4 regions of the Rhizobium brockwellii genome follow, and region 2 is predicted to be linked to each of the others. Evidence: predicted binding sites of a transcription regulator. Region 2 holds the regulator's gene; each other region holds the start of a gene.
What was found. Region 2 encodes LexA, which represses DNA repair genes until DNA is damaged. Its sites were predicted from a motif close to TGTTCNNNNTGTGTTCNG; they were not measured.
Positions count from the first base shown of each region.

Region 1: RLCC275e_RS14150 (ATP-dependent helicase) is a predicted target of LexA. The motif match lies at 2,336-2,353, and genes of this name have one in related genera.
Region 3: RLCC275e_RS21145 (helicase-related protein) is a predicted target of LexA. The motif match lies at 2,442-2,459, and genes of this name have one in related genera.
Region 4: uvrA (excinuclease ABC subunit UvrA) is a predicted target of LexA. The motif match lies at 1,899-1,916, and genes of this name have one in related genera.

Region 1 is NZ_CP053439.1:2,823,681-2,827,893, forward strand. Features, by position in the region: gene RLCC275e_RS14140 (PrkA family serine protein kinase) at 1-1,169, opposite strand, end outside; gene RLCC275e_RS14145 (VOC family protein) at 1,672-2,148, opposite strand; gene RLCC275e_RS14150 (ATP-dependent helicase) at 2,396-4,213, shown strand, end outside.
Region 2 is NZ_CP053439.1:1,787,839-1,792,051, reverse strand. Features, by position in the region: gene RLCC275e_RS09110 (VOC family protein) at 1-897, opposite strand; gene kdsA (3-deoxy-8-phosphooctulonate synthase) at 1-4, opposite strand, end outside; gene lexA (transcriptional repressor LexA) at 1,095-1,814, shown strand; gene RLCC275e_RS09100 (ComEC/Rec2 family competence protein) at 1,795-4,213, opposite strand, start outside.
Region 3 is NZ_CP053439.1:4,315,244-4,319,456, reverse strand. Features, by position in the region: gene RLCC275e_RS21165 (beta-ketoacyl-ACP reductase) at 1-719, shown strand, start outside; gene RLCC275e_RS21160 (hypothetical protein) at 863-1,021, opposite strand; gene RLCC275e_RS21155 (YMGG-like glycine zipper-containing protein) at 1,317-1,574, opposite strand; gene RLCC275e_RS21150 (DUF3309 family protein) at 1,602-1,757, opposite strand; gene RLCC275e_RS21145 (helicase-related protein) at 2,621-4,213, shown strand, end outside.
Region 4 is NZ_CP053439.1:1,933,502-1,937,714, forward strand. Features, by position in the region: gene uvrA (excinuclease ABC subunit UvrA) at 1-1,777, opposite strand, end outside; gene RLCC275e_RS09795 (single-stranded DNA-binding protein) at 2,060-2,572, shown strand; gene RLCC275e_RS09800 (MarC family protein) at 2,672-3,319, opposite strand; gene gyrA (DNA gyrase subunit A) at 3,556-4,213, shown strand, end outside.

The DNA.
Region 1 (4,213 bases), 1.0 Mb from region 2:
GTGCGCATTTTCGAGAAGAAGGTCGAGTTTTCGTGTTTGCGCAGGCGTGAAAGCACGGAGAAGCGAGCCAGCATTTCCATCGTTGCCGGGGCGCAGGGCGCATCTATGAGTTCCGATCCCTCGATCAGCTTCTCGTAGATCTTCTGCTCCTCCGTCACCCTGAGGCAATAGGGCACCTTGATCACGCAGATACGGTCGATGAAGGCTTCGTTGTTCTTGTTGGCCTTGAAGCTTTGCCATTCCGCCTCGTTCGAATGCGCAAGAATGATGCCCGAGAAGGGAATGGCGCCGATATTCTCGGTGCCGATATAGTTGCCCTCCTGCGTCGCCGTCAGCAGCGGATGCAGCATCTTGATCGGCGCCTTGAACATCTCGACGAATTCGAGCACGCCTTGGTTGGCGCGGTTGAGCCCGCCTGAATAGCTGTAGGCATCGGGATCGTTCTGGGAGTAAGTCTCCAACCTGCGGATGTCGACCTTGCCGACCAGCGACGAGATATCCTGGTTGTTCTCGTCTCCGGGCTCGGTCTTGGAGATGGCGATCTGGCGCAACCGCGAAGGCTGTATTCTGACCACACGGAAGCGGGAAATATCGCCCCCGAAGTCATCGAGCCGCTTCAGGCACCACGGGCTCATCAGCCCGCTCAGGCGCCGCAAGGGGATGCCGTATTGCTTTAGAAGAAGCTCGCCCATCGTCTCCGGATCGAAGAGGCTGAGCGGACTTTCGAAAACGGGGCTGATCTCGTCGCCGGCCTTCAGCACGTAGATCGGATGAACTTCCATCAGCTGCTTCAGGCGCTCTGCCAGCGACGACTTGCCGCCGCCGACCGGGCCGAGCAGATAGAGGATCTGCTTGCGCTCCTCGAGCCCCTGCGCCGCGTGCCGGAAGAAGGAAACGATACGTTCGATCGTCTCTTCCATGCCGTGGAAGCCGGTAAATGCGGGATAGGTCCGGATGGTTCTGTTCATGAAGATCCGGCCGAGGCGCGAATCCTTGGCTGTGTCGACCATCTGCGGTTCGCCTATCGCGGCGAGCAGACGCTCCGTCGCGTTCGCATAGGCGATCGGTTCTTTCTTGCAGAGATCGAGATATTCCGCGACGGACAAATCCGTCTCGCGACGTGCTTCGTAGCTGCGTGTAAACGCATCAAACACCGATTCACTCAGCATGGGCCCTCCATTCAAGGTTTTGCCGCAGGCTTCTGATCGTCACACCATTAAAATGGCGACGACATTGCTAAGAATCAATAGTTTCGCAGGTATATTCCACGTCCGCGGACTGTTTATTGCAATGCACGAAAACGTGTACGCACCGATACTTTTTTGATTCTGCGAAACTGTTCTGCAGTGTAGTTGAGAAAGGCACCACCCGGGTATCAGCATATTTCGGGACGTGACATGAACTTTAAAAAGGTGTGCTATGTCGCCGGTGATTCGAGCGCTGGGAAACGCGGCAATTCGCGGCCAGCGAGGGCAAACTCGATTTGGCGAAAGCCAATCGGTAGAGGTTATTCACTGAGATCATCTGGTAGAACACGGCCGAACTGACGTTCTGCCCCGGTTTTTCTCAACTGCCAGCCCCTGTTCACATTTCATTGCAGCGCCGTTTATATTCTTGACCTTCAACGGCACGCCGGCGGACGCATTTCGATCATGCGCCCACCTTGGCGATTCAGCCGTTGAACGCTTTCTCCAGCGCGGCGATATCGATCTTGACCATGCCGAGCATCACTTCGGTTACGCGCCTGGCCCGCTCGCGGTTGCTGTCGGCGATCATTTCGGACAGCATGCGCGGCACGATCTGCCAGGAAAGACCCCAGCGGTCCTTCAGCCAGCCGCAGGCCTCCGGCGTGCCTCTATTGGCGAGGAATGCCTCCCATATCCGATCGATCTCGGCCTGGCTTTCCACGAGAATCGCGATCGAGAAGGAATGGTTGAAGCTATCGAGCGGGCCGGCCTTCATCGCCAGGAAGGCCTGGTCGGCGAGCGTGAACTCGATCAGTTCGACACTGCTGGGAGGCCCGCTCGGCGTTTCCGCCGGCAAAATGGTGGTGCGGCCGATCATGTAGTCCGGGATAACAGACACATAGAATTCGACGGCTTCGCGTGCTTCCTCGGCGAACCACAGATTTGAAACGACCTTCGGCATGAAACGGCCTCCTTGTTGACGGTGCTGATCCGGACGGCTGTCCGATGACCCAAGGACGCCCCACCGGCGCTTGTTCCGACAGGCCGCGATCCGAAATTTTTAGCCCCGCTCGCCCGCGTGACGACCATAGCTGCGCTCTGCGGCGGCATTGCTGCCCGCAACCTACCGCCCGGGATAGCGGCGGCTCAGGAATGAAAGCAGAACATCTTTTCTGGTCTTTCCTTCCCGAATCACTACATTACGCGCCATGAGCAATAGTTTCGACGATATGCCCTTCTTCGACGAAGAGCCGGGCGAGATGGCGCGCAAGCCGCAGCCGCCTGCCGCACCCGCCGAAAGGGGGCCTGTCGCCGGTGGCGGCATCGCGGCGCGCGCCATGGCGGCTCGTGACGGCGGCAAGCGGCCGGATTACCTCGCCGGGCTGAACCCCGAGCAGACCGAAGCCGTCGAAACCTTGGAAGGCCCCGTCCTCGTGCTGGCCGGCGCCGGCACCGGCAAGACGCGCGTACTGACGACCCGCATCGCCCATATCCTCAACACCGGCCGTGCCTTCCCCTCGCAGATCCTCGCAGTCACCTTCACCAACAAGGCGGCCCGCGAGATGAAGGAGCGCATCGCGCTGCTCGTCGGTGGCGCCGTCGAAGGCATGCCCTGGCTCGGCACCTTCCATTCGATCGGCGTCAAACTTCTGCGTCGCCACGGCGAGCTCGTCGGCCTGCGCTCCGATTTCACCATTCTCGATACCGACGACGTCGTCCGCCTGATCAAGCAGTTGATCCAGGCCGAAGGCCTCGACGACAAGCGCTGGCCGGCCAAGCAGTTCGCCGGCATGATCGATACCTGGAAGAACAAGGGTCTCGGCCCCGCCGATATCCCCGAGGGCGACGCCCGCGCCTTTGCCAACGGCCGCGGCCGCGATCTCTATGTCGCCTATCAGGCCCGCCTCTCGACACTGAACGCCTGCGATTTCGGCGATCTGCTGATGCACCCGATCGCGATCTTCCGCAAGAACCCGGATCTCCTGAAGGAATATCACGGCCGTTTCCGCTATATCCTCGTCGACGAGTACCAGGATACCAACACAGCCCAGTACATGTGGCTCAGGCTTCTCGCCCAGCGCCCCAAGGGCGAGCTGCAGAATGTCTGCTGCGTCGGCGATGACGACCAGTCGATCTATGGCTGGCGCGGCGCCGAGGTCGACAATATCCTGCGCTTCGAGAAGGACTTCCCCGGCGCCAAGGTCATCAAGCTCGAGCGCAACTACCGTTCGACCGAACATATCCTCGGCGCAGCCGCCCATCTGATCGCCCATAATGAGGGCCGCCTCGGCAAGACGCTGTTCACCGACCGCTCCGACCCCGACGACGCCAAGGTGCAGGTCCACGCCTCCTGGGATTCGGAGGAGGAAGCCCGCGCCATCGGCGAGGAGATCGAGCAGCTCCAGCGCGGCAAGCATCTCTTGAACGACATGGCGATCCTCGTGCGCGCCTCCTTCCAGATGCGTGAATTCGAAGACCGCTTCGTCACCCTCGGCCTCAACTATCGCGTTATCGGCGGCCCGCGCTTCTACGAGCGCCTCGAAATCCGCGATGCCATGGCCTATTTCCGCCTGGTCGCTCAAGCCTCAGACGACCTCGCCTTCGAGCGTATCATCAACACCCCGAAGCGCGGCCTCGGCGATACGACGGTGCGTGCGCTGCACGACTATGCCCGTGCCCGCGATATCCCGATGCTTGCGGCAGCCGCCGACATCATCGAGACGGACGAGCTGAAGCCGAAGGCGCGAAAGGCGCTCTTCGACGTGATTCAATCTTTCCGCCGATGGCAGGAACTGCTTGAAAATACACCGCATACCGAACTTGCCGAGCAGATCCTCGAAGAGTCCGGCTATACCGACATGTGGAAGAACGACAAGAGCGCCGAAGCCCCCGGCCGCCTTGAAAACCTCAAGGAACTGATCCGTTCGATGGAAAGCTTCGAGTCGATGCGCGGCTTCCTCGAACACGTCTCCCTCGTGATGGATGCCGAAACCAACGCGAACCTCGATGCAGTCTCGATCATGACG
Region 2 (4,213 bases):
TCATCGTGTTTCCTCGAAGGCGAAGAGCGTGCCCTGCCCGGGCGCGGGCTTCACCAGAATGCGATTGTTCTTGCGCGCGTATGTCACCCCGTTAGCAGCCAAATGCGCTTCTGTCACGGCAAGATCGGCCACAGTGAAGAGGATTGCCCGGCCGCGCAGGCCGCGATCTGCGGATGATCCGGAGATGTCGAAATAGGCCTCCAGCCCTTCCGGCGTCATCAGGTTGATTTTTGCATTCGACGCCGCGATATTGACGCCGAAACCGGTTTTCTCGACTGCCGATTGCGCCACGGCGAAGCTGACGAAGGCGGCGAAGGCGGCCGGTTCCGGCGCGCAAAGCGCGATCTCGACTATGCCGGTGACGCCGTTGGCATGCGTCTCCAGCGCGGCGCGGTCGGCCGGTAGCGGATTGACGCGCTCGACGGTAAATAGCAGGAGATCAGGCGCGCGCAGGTCGCCGGCAAAAGCTAGCTTGAAGCCGGCAATCGTCTCGGTACCGTCCGGCATCGTCATCGGCCGGGTGAACTGCAGAATCTCTCCGGCGCTCGATCCGTTGCCGACGAAATTCTGATGATCGATGCCGGCATCCTTGCTGCCGAAAGCCAGCCCCGAAAGCCCCTCCGCGCCGCAGCGGAAGCGGAACGCCCGGTTGCGGGCGGTGAAGACATTGCCTTGGCGCGCCGATGCCTCGCTCTCCTCGACACTCGCAATCCCGAGCGGCTCCAGATAGGTCTTGTCGGCGAAGAAGACGCAGGCATTCTCCGTTCCGAAGGGATGGCGCGCATCGGCGGCAACGGTGAAGCCGAGCTTGCCGAGCCTCTCGCGCGCCAAATTGATATTGACGACCGGCAGTACGACATGATCCAGCGGGTGCGGTTTGGCGGAATGCTCGTTCATGATATCCCCTCTCCTGAGACGGCAGAGATGTGTGAGAGTGCCGCCCAAGGCAAGACTTGTTTGCCAATCCGGCGAATGAAAATAAAAATCTCAACGAGTTGGCGCCAAGTTTTACGGAAATTTAGCTACTTGCGGAACACATATGGAACATATAGTGTCTGTTCTGGATTTGTTTCAATCACGAGGTCACAACGTCGATGCTCACGCGCAAACAACAGGAGCTTCTCCTTTTCATTCATGAGCGCATGAAAGAATCCGGCGTTCCGCCATCTTTCGATGAAATGAAGGATGCCCTGGACCTCGCCTCGAAGTCCGGGATTCATCGCCTGATTACGGCGCTCGAGGAGCGAGGCTTCATTCGCCGCCTACCGAACCGCGCCCGCGCGCTTGAGGTCATCAAACTTCCGGAGGCCTACAGCCCCAGCATCCAGCCGCGGCGCGGCTTTTCGCCGAGCGTCATCGAGGGCAGCCTCGGCAAACCTCAGCCGATCGCCTCCCCTGCTCCCGCAAAACCCGTCGCCGACAACGGCAACTCGGTCTCCGTGCCGGTCATGGGGCGAATCGCTGCCGGTGTGCCGATCTCGGCGATCCAGAACAACACCCACGACATCGTCGTTCCGGCCGACATGCTCGGTTCCGGTGAACATTATGCGCTGGAGGTCAAGGGCGATTCGATGATCGACGCCGGCATCTTCGACGGCGACACCGTGATCATCCGCAATGGCAGCACCGCAAGTCCTGGCGACATCGTCGTTGCTCTCGTCGACGATGAAGAGGCGACACTGAAGCGCTTCCGCCGCAAGGGTGCCTCGATCGCGCTGGAAGCGGCCAACCCGGCTTACGAGACCCGGATTTTCGGGCCGGACCGCGTCAAGGTGCAGGGCAAACTCGTCGGCCTCATTCGCCGCTATCACTGACATCGGTTAGGCCGGATTCGGTAAAGCTGTTGCTGCGCCAGTCATAGGCGCGATGGCGCATCCATGGTCGCGACAATGCGTCGAATGCGGTTGCGACCTCCAGGCCGGCGTCCGTGAAGCGCAACTCGACGGATCCGGCCCTGCGCAGCGTCTCGCCGGTGAAGAGCGTCGCACCTGAGCGGCAGCTGTTGAAACGCAGGCGGACCGACGTCACGATGATATCGGCCGCGTCGCATGCCGGGCCGAGATAGGCGGCATTGTCGATGACAGCAACCACACGACCATTGCCAAGCCTTGATGTGCACCAGGCCTTCTTGACGCAGGAAAAGCGGTTTGCTTCACCGGCCGCTGCGGCCGCCCGCATCGCGGACCTCGCTTCGTTCTGCTGATCGCGGGAAAGCTTGACGCGGTGGTCTTCTCCCACCGGAGGGATAGCAGGACCATCCAGCATCTTCGGCGGGTCATGCTTCGGCAGGACCAGCGCTCTCTGCCACTGGTCGAAGATGAAATCCGGTGGTCTTTCACGGTTGGAAGCCATTGCTGCCGCCTCGACCACCGCGACGAGACTGCCATCCTCCGAAATCACCAGATCCGGCGGCCGGGGAACCGGTAGAAGCAGCAGGATGAGCGTTGCGACCGCGATGATCGATGTGCCGGCATGGCGCAACCGGGTGCGGAGCAGCGTCAGCAGCAGAAAGCCTGCCACGGCGACCGCGAAATACCATGCGGGCAAGCGGCCGACGTCGATATTGCCACCCCAGCCGGACACCGTCTTGGCGACCGCGATCACCAGATCGAGGCCGAATCCGACGACCTTCCAAGGCAAAACGTCCAGACCGAAGGGCATGAGCAGCATCGCCAGCAGGCCGGCCGGCATGATGATGAAGGAGATGATCGGCATTGTCGCGAGGTTTGCCGGCAGGCCATAGGCGGTCAAGCGATGAAAATGCTCGATCGAAAACAGCGCGGTGGAAAAACCACCGATCAGCGAGGTCAGGAAGACGCCGCCGAAGAAGCCCGCAACCGTAACGAAGGGCCTGATGATCGACAGCTTTAGAAAGGCGTTTTCGCGGACGCGCCGGTCCTTCCACAGCTGATAGCCCGATACCAGCGCCAATGTCGCGGCAAAGGACATCTGGAAACTCGGCCCCAAGACCTCGGAGGGTGAAATGGCGAGGATGACGAGCGCCGAGAGCGCGACATTGCGCAGGCTGATCGACGGCCGGTCGAAGAAGACGGCAATCAACATGATGGCCATCATGATGAAAGCGCGTTCGGCAGAGACCGCAAAGCCGGAGATCAGGAAATAGGCGGTGACCGCGATGAGCGCGCCGGCTGCCGCGATCTTCTTCGTCGGATAGGCTTCAGCAATGCCGGGAAAGAGGCTGAGCAGCATCCGGAAGCCGACGAAGAAGATGCCGGCCGACAGCGCCATGTTGAGACCGGAGATGGCGATGATATGAGCCAGACCAGACTGGCGCAGCGCCTCCGTCGTCGCATCCGAAATGGCGCGCCGCTCGTCCGTCACGAGTGCAGCGGCAAAAGCGCCGGTGTCGCCGGGCAGGATCGATCTTATCCGGTCGCCAATGCCGCTGCGCAGCCGGTAGAGCCCTTCAAGCAACGCTTCCACCGTCGATCTGGCGGCCTGCGGACCTGCCTGCAAATCGACCTTGGTCGGCGCACCGTAGAAGAAGCCGTTGGCGCCGATGCCGTCGAAATAGGCACCGAAGGAGAAGTCGTTGAGCTCAGGAAGCGCTGGCCCTGCCGGCGGCGTCAGCCGTGCCCTGCCGGTGATAATGTCACCGATCTCGAAGGCCGCGTCCGCGCCGCGGGCTATCGCGGTTATACGCGCCGGCGGCCGCTTCACCTCCGGTGCCTCCGTGCCGGTGACGGCAAGAATATAGCGCCACCGCCCGCGACCGTCGCCTTCGCGCCGCTCGACGCGGCCGGTCACCGTCGTCGTCACTGATGAATCGAGGATCACGGTCGAAGCCCGCCGGCTCTCGAACTGCGCCGAGACCATGCCGCAGGCCACGAGCGAAAGCGCCATCAGCGTTGCCCGCAACGCCGCCCGGCTGCGGCTGGCGATGAGAACCGCCACGGTCAGCACCAACAGGCAGAGCAGCGATGCAACGAGGGGGAAGTCCGATGCCGCAAGAAACCAGAAGGCTGAGCCGGCGCCGAGGAAGACCGGCGAGAACAGCAGCAGGCGGCCATGGTCCGCTTCTTCGCTCAGCATGCGCATGCCGGCACGCAGCGATTGCGAGGCTGCTGCCGGCAGCCGGTGGCGCCACGGTGTCGCCGACTGCGTCCTTGCCGGCCAAGTCACCACGGCAGGCGGAGAAAAACCGGCGGTGTCGGCAAGGCTGGCGCCTGCTTCCGGCCGCAATTCGACTGTC
Region 3 (4,213 bases), 2.3 Mb from region 2:
GAGTGGCTGTGGTCACCGGGGGTACACGCGGGATCGGCGCGGCAATATCCATGGCACTGAAAAACGCCGGATACAGGGTCGCGGCCAGCTATGCGGGCAACGACGAGAAGGCCAAAGCCTTCCATGATGTCACCGGCGTTCCAGTGTTCAAATGGGATGTTTCGGATTACCTCGCCTGCGGCGAGGGAATTGCCAGGATCGAAAGCGAGATCGGCCCGGTCGAAATCCTCGTCAACAATGCCGGCATCACGCGCGACGCGATGTTCCACAAGATGACACAGCAGCAGTGGCACGAGGTGATCAATACCAACCTCACCGGCCTGTTCAACATGACACATCAGGTCTGGACCGGTATGCGCGACCGCAACTTCGGCCGTATCGTCAATATTTCGTCGATCAACGGGCAGAAGGGCCAGATGGGCCAGGTGAATTATTCGGCCGCCAAGGCGGGCGATCTCGGCTTCACCAAGGCGCTGGCCCAGGAAGGTGCGAACAAGAACATCACCGTCAACGCCATTTGCCCCGGTTATATCGGAACGGAAATGGTGCTTGCCGTGCCGGAGAAGGTGCTGAATGAACGCATCATTCCGCAGATCCCCGTCGGTCGTCTCGGCGAACCGGAAGAGATCGCGCGCTGCGTCACCTTCCTCGTCTCCGACGATGCCGGCTTCATCACCGGTTCGACGCTGACGGCCAATGGTGGGCAGTATTTCGCCTAGGCATTTCTGTCTTCACGTCGACAGTAGGGATTAGATTCAAAGCGATGGCGCGTCCGGCAGGATCGCGCCATCGTTGTCTATGGCGTGTCTCTCTGTGTGATGCTGGCGCGATCTTGTGGCCGAGTGGCGCTGTTTCGGGAAGATCAAGAGCGACGGTCTGTGTTCGGACGTCGCTGTGGCCGAACTCTGGCCGGCACTTTACGCAGCGAAAGATCATCGGTGCTGAGGGCTGATATCGCGGTCGTCAGGAAAGCCGACGCGATGAGAACGGCGACGAAGGAATTCACCAAAATCTGAATCATGGAAGCGTTTCCTTTCCGGTGCGCCGGGCGGCTCTGCCTGTCCGTTGCTCTCCAGAACAGGATGATCTTAGGCCGGGTCGGCCTAAGATCATCCTGTTCTACATTTATAGTGAGAGAATGATGTCGTCCGAAAACCGCTCACACTTTTCGGCATCATGCTCGTGAAGGAAATATGCCCGTTGGGCGGCGGTAGATTTGACTTTCCAACCGATTGTCAATGTCTCGTTGACGGATGCGACCGGCAAAGAAAACGGGCGCCGAAGCGCCCGTTGGGAGTCCGATATGCTTTTGCCGATTAGCGGCAACGAGCCTCGTAGCGGCGGCCGTAGCGGTCGCGATAGACGCAGTAGCCTCGGCGCTCGACCGACTGGCCGATGAGGGCGCCGGTCAGGCCACCGGCAACGGCGCCGACGGCGGCACCACCCCAGCTGTTGGTGACGACACCGCCGATAACAGCGCCGGTGCCGGCGCCGATCGCCGTACCTTGCTCGGTCGCCGTGCAGGATGCGAGTGCGCCGACGAGCGCACCAATAAGAACAATCTTCTTCATCATGTCGTAACTCCCCAGGTTAGTTGGCCTTTAGACGCGGCCCATGAGTACAAGGATAATGATAATGACGAGAACTAGCCCCAAACCGCCAGAAGGTCCATAGCCCCAGCCACGGCTGTAACCCCAATTCGGCAGGGCTCCGATCAGAAGCAGAATAAGGATAATAAGAAGTATCGTGCCGAGCATGGTGCGTTCCCTTCATTTCATCTGCAATTCGAATGGACCAGAAACACTTATTGGCGATTTTTGTTCCCGGCTAAGCTCTCGAAATGTGACGAAACCTTGTTTGCAGTTTTCTGAGGAGCATGGCCGATTTCGCAAACGGTCGGCAGCATCGGTCGAATTCGACCATTCCGGGAAATCACCGTATGGTTAAAAACTCGTTTAAATACAATATGTTGCGGTGAACAAAGCGGGAAAATCGTGATGTCACCGATTCGTCAGCGATTCGTTCCCTCTTTGATCGGCGCCTGCGCTCGGCACCCGTATCGGCTGCCGCTGTTTAACGCGATCTGAATCCGGCTCCCGAAAGATTAATGCCGGTGCGGCGAGGTGGAATGAAGGCCCCTGCCGCCGATCCGCATCTAGCGCCCGGACCCGAAGCCGCTACCAGATGTGGCCGCGAACGAAAGGCGAAAACGGCGGAGCCAGCGATTCGTCTCCGATTCGTTCCGGCTTTGATCGAGAGGTTAATTTCGGGCGGATTTTCGCCTGTTCAAGATCGGGCGGGAATCGGTCACTCGCGATGGCGAAAATGCGAACAAGAGAGAGTTTCATGATTCAGCATCTAGTGGGAAAAAGTGATTCAAAATCAATACTTAGCCGTGAACAAAAGCTGAATCAGCTGGAGTCACCGATTCGTCGCTGATTCGTTCTCACGCTGTTCCGAATCGGAAATTCGGGCGTTCCTCGGGACTCGCAAAGGTCGTAATCCCCGAGGCATTTTGAAATCTGCCCTTGCGTTTGCGGCGGCAGCTGTCCATGTGTTCTCTGGCTTCCATCGAGGAGCCGAGATTTTCCTGGGGCACCCGCCTCATTTGCATGGACTCATGACTCTGACTTCGCAGCCGATGATTCTGAGTGGGCGCGGCGTGACCGCGGTGCTCGGGCCGACCAATACCGGCAAGACCCATTATGCCATCGAGCGCATGGTCGCGCACGGGACGGGCGTGATCGGCCTGCCGCTCCGGCTGCTGGCGCGCGAGGTCTATACGCGGGTGGTCGAGAAGGTCGGCGCGCAGAATGTGGCGCTGGTCACCGGCGAAGAAAAGATTTCGCCGCCCAATGCGCGTTTTTCCGTCTGCACCGTCGAAGCGATGCCGCGCGAGACCAAGGCCGCCTTCGTCGCGATCGACGAGGTGCAGCTCGCCGGCGATCTCGAGCGCGGCCATATCTTCACCGACCGCATACTGCATCTTCGCGGCCGCGAAGAAACGCTGCTGCTCGGTGCGGCGACGATGCGGCCGATCCTGCAGCAGCTCCTGCCCGGCATCACTATCGTCGAGCGGCCGCGGCTTTCGTATCTTTTCTACGCCGGGCAGAAGAAGATCACCCGGCTGCCGCAGCGTTCGGCCATCGTCGCCTTCTCCGCCGACGAAGTCTATGCCATCGCCGAGCTCATCCGCCGGCAGCGCGGCGGCGCGGCGGTCGTGCTTGGCGCGCTCAGCCCGCGCACCCGCAATGCGCAGGTGGCACTCTATCAGGCAGGCGACGTCGAATATCTGGTGGCGACCGATGCGATCGGCATGGGCCTCAACCTCGATGTTGATCACGTTGCCTTTGCCCAGGATCGGAAGTTCGACGGTTACCAGTTCCGCAATCTCAATCCAGGCGAACTCGGCCAGGTCGCCGGGCGCGCCGGGCGGCACGTCCGGGACGGGACCTTCGGCGTCACCGGACAGGTCTCGCCCTTCGACGATGAGCTGGTGCAGCGCATCGAGGGGCACGAATTCGACAACGTCAAGGTTTTGCAATGGCGGACGACGGAGATGGACTTCTCCTCAATCGCATCGCTGCGCGCCAGCCTTGAGGTGGGACCGCGCGTGCCGGGGCTGACGCGGGCATTGCCTGCGGTCGACCAGCAGGCGCTGGAACAGCTTTCGCGTTATCCCGAGGTCATCGATCTCGCCGACAGGCCGGCGCGCGTCGAAAAACTCTGGGAGGCTTGCGCGCTTCCCGATTATCGGCGTATCACCCCAGCACAACATGCCGATCTTATCGCGACCCTCTTTTCCGATCTTGTCCGCTATGGCACGGTGAATGAGCAGTTTCTTGCGGAGCAGGTTCATCGCTCCGATCGAACAGATGGTGAAATTGACACGCTTTCGGCGCGAATCGCGCAGATAAGGACCTGGACCTACGTTTCGAATCGGCCCGGTTGGCTTGCCGATCCGACACACTGGCAGGAAAAGACGCGGGAAATCGAAGATCGATTGTCCGACGCGTTACATGAAAGGTTGACGAAACGCTTTGTTGATCGCAGGACATCTGTGCTCATGAAGCGCCTGAGAGAGAATGCGATGCTGGAAGCTGAAATCAGTGTGAATGGCGATGTCTTCGTTGAAGGACATCATGTAGGGCAGTTGAGCGGATTCCGTTTCACGCCGGTGGCGGGAACGGACGGACCGGATGCCAAGGCGGTT
Region 4 (4,213 bases), 150 kb from region 2:
CCTGACCGCCGTGAATGCCGGCCGCCGGGCCGATATCGACCACGTCGTCGGCCGTCATGATCGCATCCTCGTCATGTTCGACGACAATGACGGTGTTGCCTATGTCGCGCAGGTGCTTCAACGTGTCGAGCAGCCGGGCATTGTCACGCTGATGCAGGCCAATCGACGGCTCGTCGAGCACATAGAGCACGCCCGTCAGCCCGGAGCCGATCTGCGAGGCAAGCCGGATGCGCTGGCTTTCGCCGCCCGACAGCGTGCCGGAATTGCGCGACAGGCTGAGATATTCCAGGCCGACATCATTGAGGAAGCGCAGCCGGTCGCGGATTTCCTTGAGGATGCGCACGGCGATCTCGTTCTGCTTGGCATTGAAGCTCGCCGGCAGTGTTTCGAACCAGTCGCGGGCGACGCGGATCGACATACCAGTCACTTCGCCGATATGCAGCGTGTTGATCTTCACCGCTAAGGCCTCCGGCTTCAGGCGGAAACCGTTGCAGGAAGGGCAGGGGGCCGCCGACATGAAGCGCTCGATGTCTTCGCGCGCCCAGGCGGAATCAGTCTCTTTCCAGCGCCGCTCGAGATTGGTGATGATGCCCTCGAAATTCTTCTGGGTCGTATAGGAGCGGGCGCCGTCGGCGTAGTGGAACTCGATCTTGTCGTTGGTGCCGTTTAGGATGACGTCCTTGGCCTCGTCGGTGAGATCGTTCCAGCGGGTGCCGAGCTTGAAGCCGTAATGTTTGCCAAGCGCTTCCAGCGTCTGATTGTAATAGGGCGAGGTCGACTTGGCCCAGGGCGCGATCGCCCCATCGCGCAGCGTCCGCTCGGGCTCGGGCACGATCAGATCCGGATCGATCTTCTGCTGGGCGCCGAGGCCATCACAGGTCGGGCAGGCGCCGAACGGGTTGTTGAAGGAAAACAGCCGCGGCTCGATCTCGGGAATGGTAAAGCCGGAAACCGGGCAGGCGAACTTCTCCGAAAACAGCACGCGTTCATGCGTCTCGTTCAGCGACTTGTTGGCCGAGCCGCCGGCTGACGTCTCTTCCGGCGGCAGCGGCTTGTCGGCGAATTCGGCGACCGCCAGCCCGTCGGCGAGTTTCAGGCAGGTCTCCAGACTGTCGGCCAGCCGCGCCGAGACATCCGAGCGCACGACGATGCGGTCGACCACCACGTCGATGTCGTGCTTGTATTTCTTGTCGAGCACCGGTGCCTCGGCGATCTCGTAGAACTGGCCGTCGACCTTGACGCGCTGGAAGCCCTTCTTCATCAGCTCGGCCAGTTCTTTTTTGTATTCGCCTTTGCGCCCGCGCACGAGCGGCGCAAGAATATAAAGACGGGTGCCCTCGCCGAAATCGAGAATGCGGTCGACCATCTGGCTGACGGTCTGGCTCTCGATCGGTAGGCCGGTCGCCGGCGAATATGGAACGCCGACGCGGGCAAAGAGCAGGCGCATGTAGTCGTAGATCTCGGTGACGGTGCCGACCGTCGAGCGGGGATTGCGCGAGGTGGTCTTCTGCTCGATCGAGATCGCCGGCGACAGCCCGTCGATCTGGTCGACGTCGGGCTTCTGCATCATTTCGAGGAACTGCCGGGCATAGGCCGACAGGCTCTCGACATAACGCCGCTGGCCCTCGGCATAGATCGTGTCGAAGGCGAGCGAGGATTTGCCGGAACCCGAAAGCCCGGTCATGACGATCAGCTTGTTACGCGGCAGATCGAGATCGATGCTCTTCAGATTATGCTCGCGCGCGCCGCGGATGGAGATCGTCTTCAGTTCGCTCATCGTCTCTGCTTTGGTTTTCTGGATGACAGCCCTTATTTAGTGATGCCAACGGGCGAGTCGAGGCTGAATGTCCACTACGGTCAAGGTTTTCGATTCTGTTGACAGGATCATACGGATAAACTAGAACAAAGAAAGAACAAAATTCCTGATGGATGCATGCGGCTTTCTGATGGATAAAGATGTGGATTAAATGCCGCCCATGCGCATTGGCGGTCCGTGATGGTTTAAGGTGCGCCGATCGATTAAACGCCGCCGGGCAGGGCGGCAGGCAGGGTGAGAAGCATGGCTGGTAGTGTGAATAAGGTAATTCTGATTGGAAACGTCGGTGCAGACCCCGAAATCCGCCGCACTCAGGATGGCCGGCCGATCGCCAATCTTCGTATCGCGACCTCGGAGACGTGGCGCGATCGCAATTCCGGCGAGCGCCGTGAGAAGACCGAATGGCACACTGTCGTCGTCTTCAACGAGGGCCTCTGCAAGGTCGTCGAGCAATATGTGAAAAAGGGCGCCAAGCTCTATATCGAAGGCCAGCTGCAGACCCGCAAGTGGCAGGACCAGCAGGGCCAGGATCGCTACAGCACGGAAGTGGTGCTGCAGGGTTTCGGTTCGACGCTGACGATGCTCGATGGCCGCGGTGAAGGCGGCGGCGCGAGCGGCGGCCGTGGCAGTGGCGCCGGCGGCAACGATTATGGCGACGACTACGGTGCCCCGGCTCCCTCCTCATCGCCGAGCCGCGGCGGTGGCGGCGCCGGCGGTAACTTCTCGCGGGATCTCGACGACGATATCCCGTTCTGATCGGTTGCCTTTTCTGGCTTGGTGAAAGACGTGAGAGAGCATGATGCCTTGAATGGCGTCATGCTCTTTTTCGTTGATCTCGCGGCAGACGCCGCCATTTCAGTGCGGCGTCGCGCTGATGAGGTTGAACGCCGACTTAGCGCCGTCGACGACGAATTGTGCGGCAAGGGCGGCGAGGATGACGCCGAGGAGCCGTGTCAGGATCGCCCGGCCGGTGACGCCGAGGAAACGGTCCAGTCTTTCGGCAATGAGCAGCATGACGAAGGTCAGCAGCAGGTTGGCGCCAATGACGCCGATCAGCTGCGCTTTCCCGATCGAGGTGGCCAATGTGCCGGCAAGCAGGATCGTCGCCGAGATCGCCCCCGGGCCGGCAATCAGCGGCAAGGCGAGCGGGAAGACGGCGATATTCTCGATATGATCCTTGGTGATCGCCGCCTCGGTCGCCTTCTCCTTGCGCTCCTGCCGCCTCTCGAACACCATCTCGAAGGCGATCCAGAACAGCAGCAGCCCGCCGGCGATGCGGAAGGCGCCGATCGAAATCCCGAGCACCCCGAGCACGCCGGCGCCGAACAGCGCAAAGACGGCGAGGATGATGAAGGCGATGACCGAGCCGCGCAGCGCCACCTGCTTGCGCTCGGTTCGGCTCATGCCTGTCGTCAGGCCCAGAAAGATCGGCGCAAGCCCCGGTGGATCGATGGTGACGAGCAGCGTCGTGAAGGCGTTGATCAGTTGGTCGGCGCTTGCCATCGGCTCTCCAGAACCCCATATAAGTGCGTGGTTTTTATGATTGTGAAGCGGGGATTTCGATTTGGCAAATATCCCGCGGCGGCCCGCGGCGGATTTGTCCGGTCCGGCCGCGCAACTTGCATGTTTTACCCTCTTTAAGCCGCAAAAGCCTGTTCAAAACGCGCTGTGAAATTGGCGCGGCAACAGGCTTTCCGCTATAAATCTTCAAGTGATTCTAGAAGAGATCGTGATCTGTTTTGACTGAGCAAACACCCCCCGGCGGCGGGAAGCTCCCGCCAGGCATCGAGCCCATCTCCATCATGGAGGAAATGCAGCGGTCGTATCTCGATTACGCCATGAGCGTCATCGTCAGCCGCGCGCTGCCCGACGTGCGCGACGGCCTTAAGCCCGTGCACCGGCGCATCCTCTACGGCATGTCCGAACTCGGCATCGACTGGAACAAGAAATACGTCAAATGCGCCCGCGTCACCGGTGACGTGATGGGTAAATTCCATCCGCACGGCAATTCCGCGATCTATGATGCGCTCGCCCGCATGGCGCAGCCCTGGTCGCTGCGTCTGCCGCTGATCGACGGTCAGGGCAATTTCGGCTCCGTCGACGGCGATCCGCCGGCGGCCGAACGTTATACCGAATGCCGCCTCGAAAAGGCGGCCCACTCGCTGCTCGACGATCTCGACAAGGAAACCGTCGATTTCCGCGACAACTACGACGGCACGCTTTCCGAGCCGGTCGTGGTGCCCGCCAAGTTCCCGAACCTGCTCGTCAACGGCGCCGGCGGCATCGCTGTCGGCATGGCGACCAACATACCGCCGCACAATCTCTCCGAAGTCATCGACGGCTGCATCGCGCTGATCGACGATCCGGCCATCGAGCTGCCGGAACTGATCCAGATCA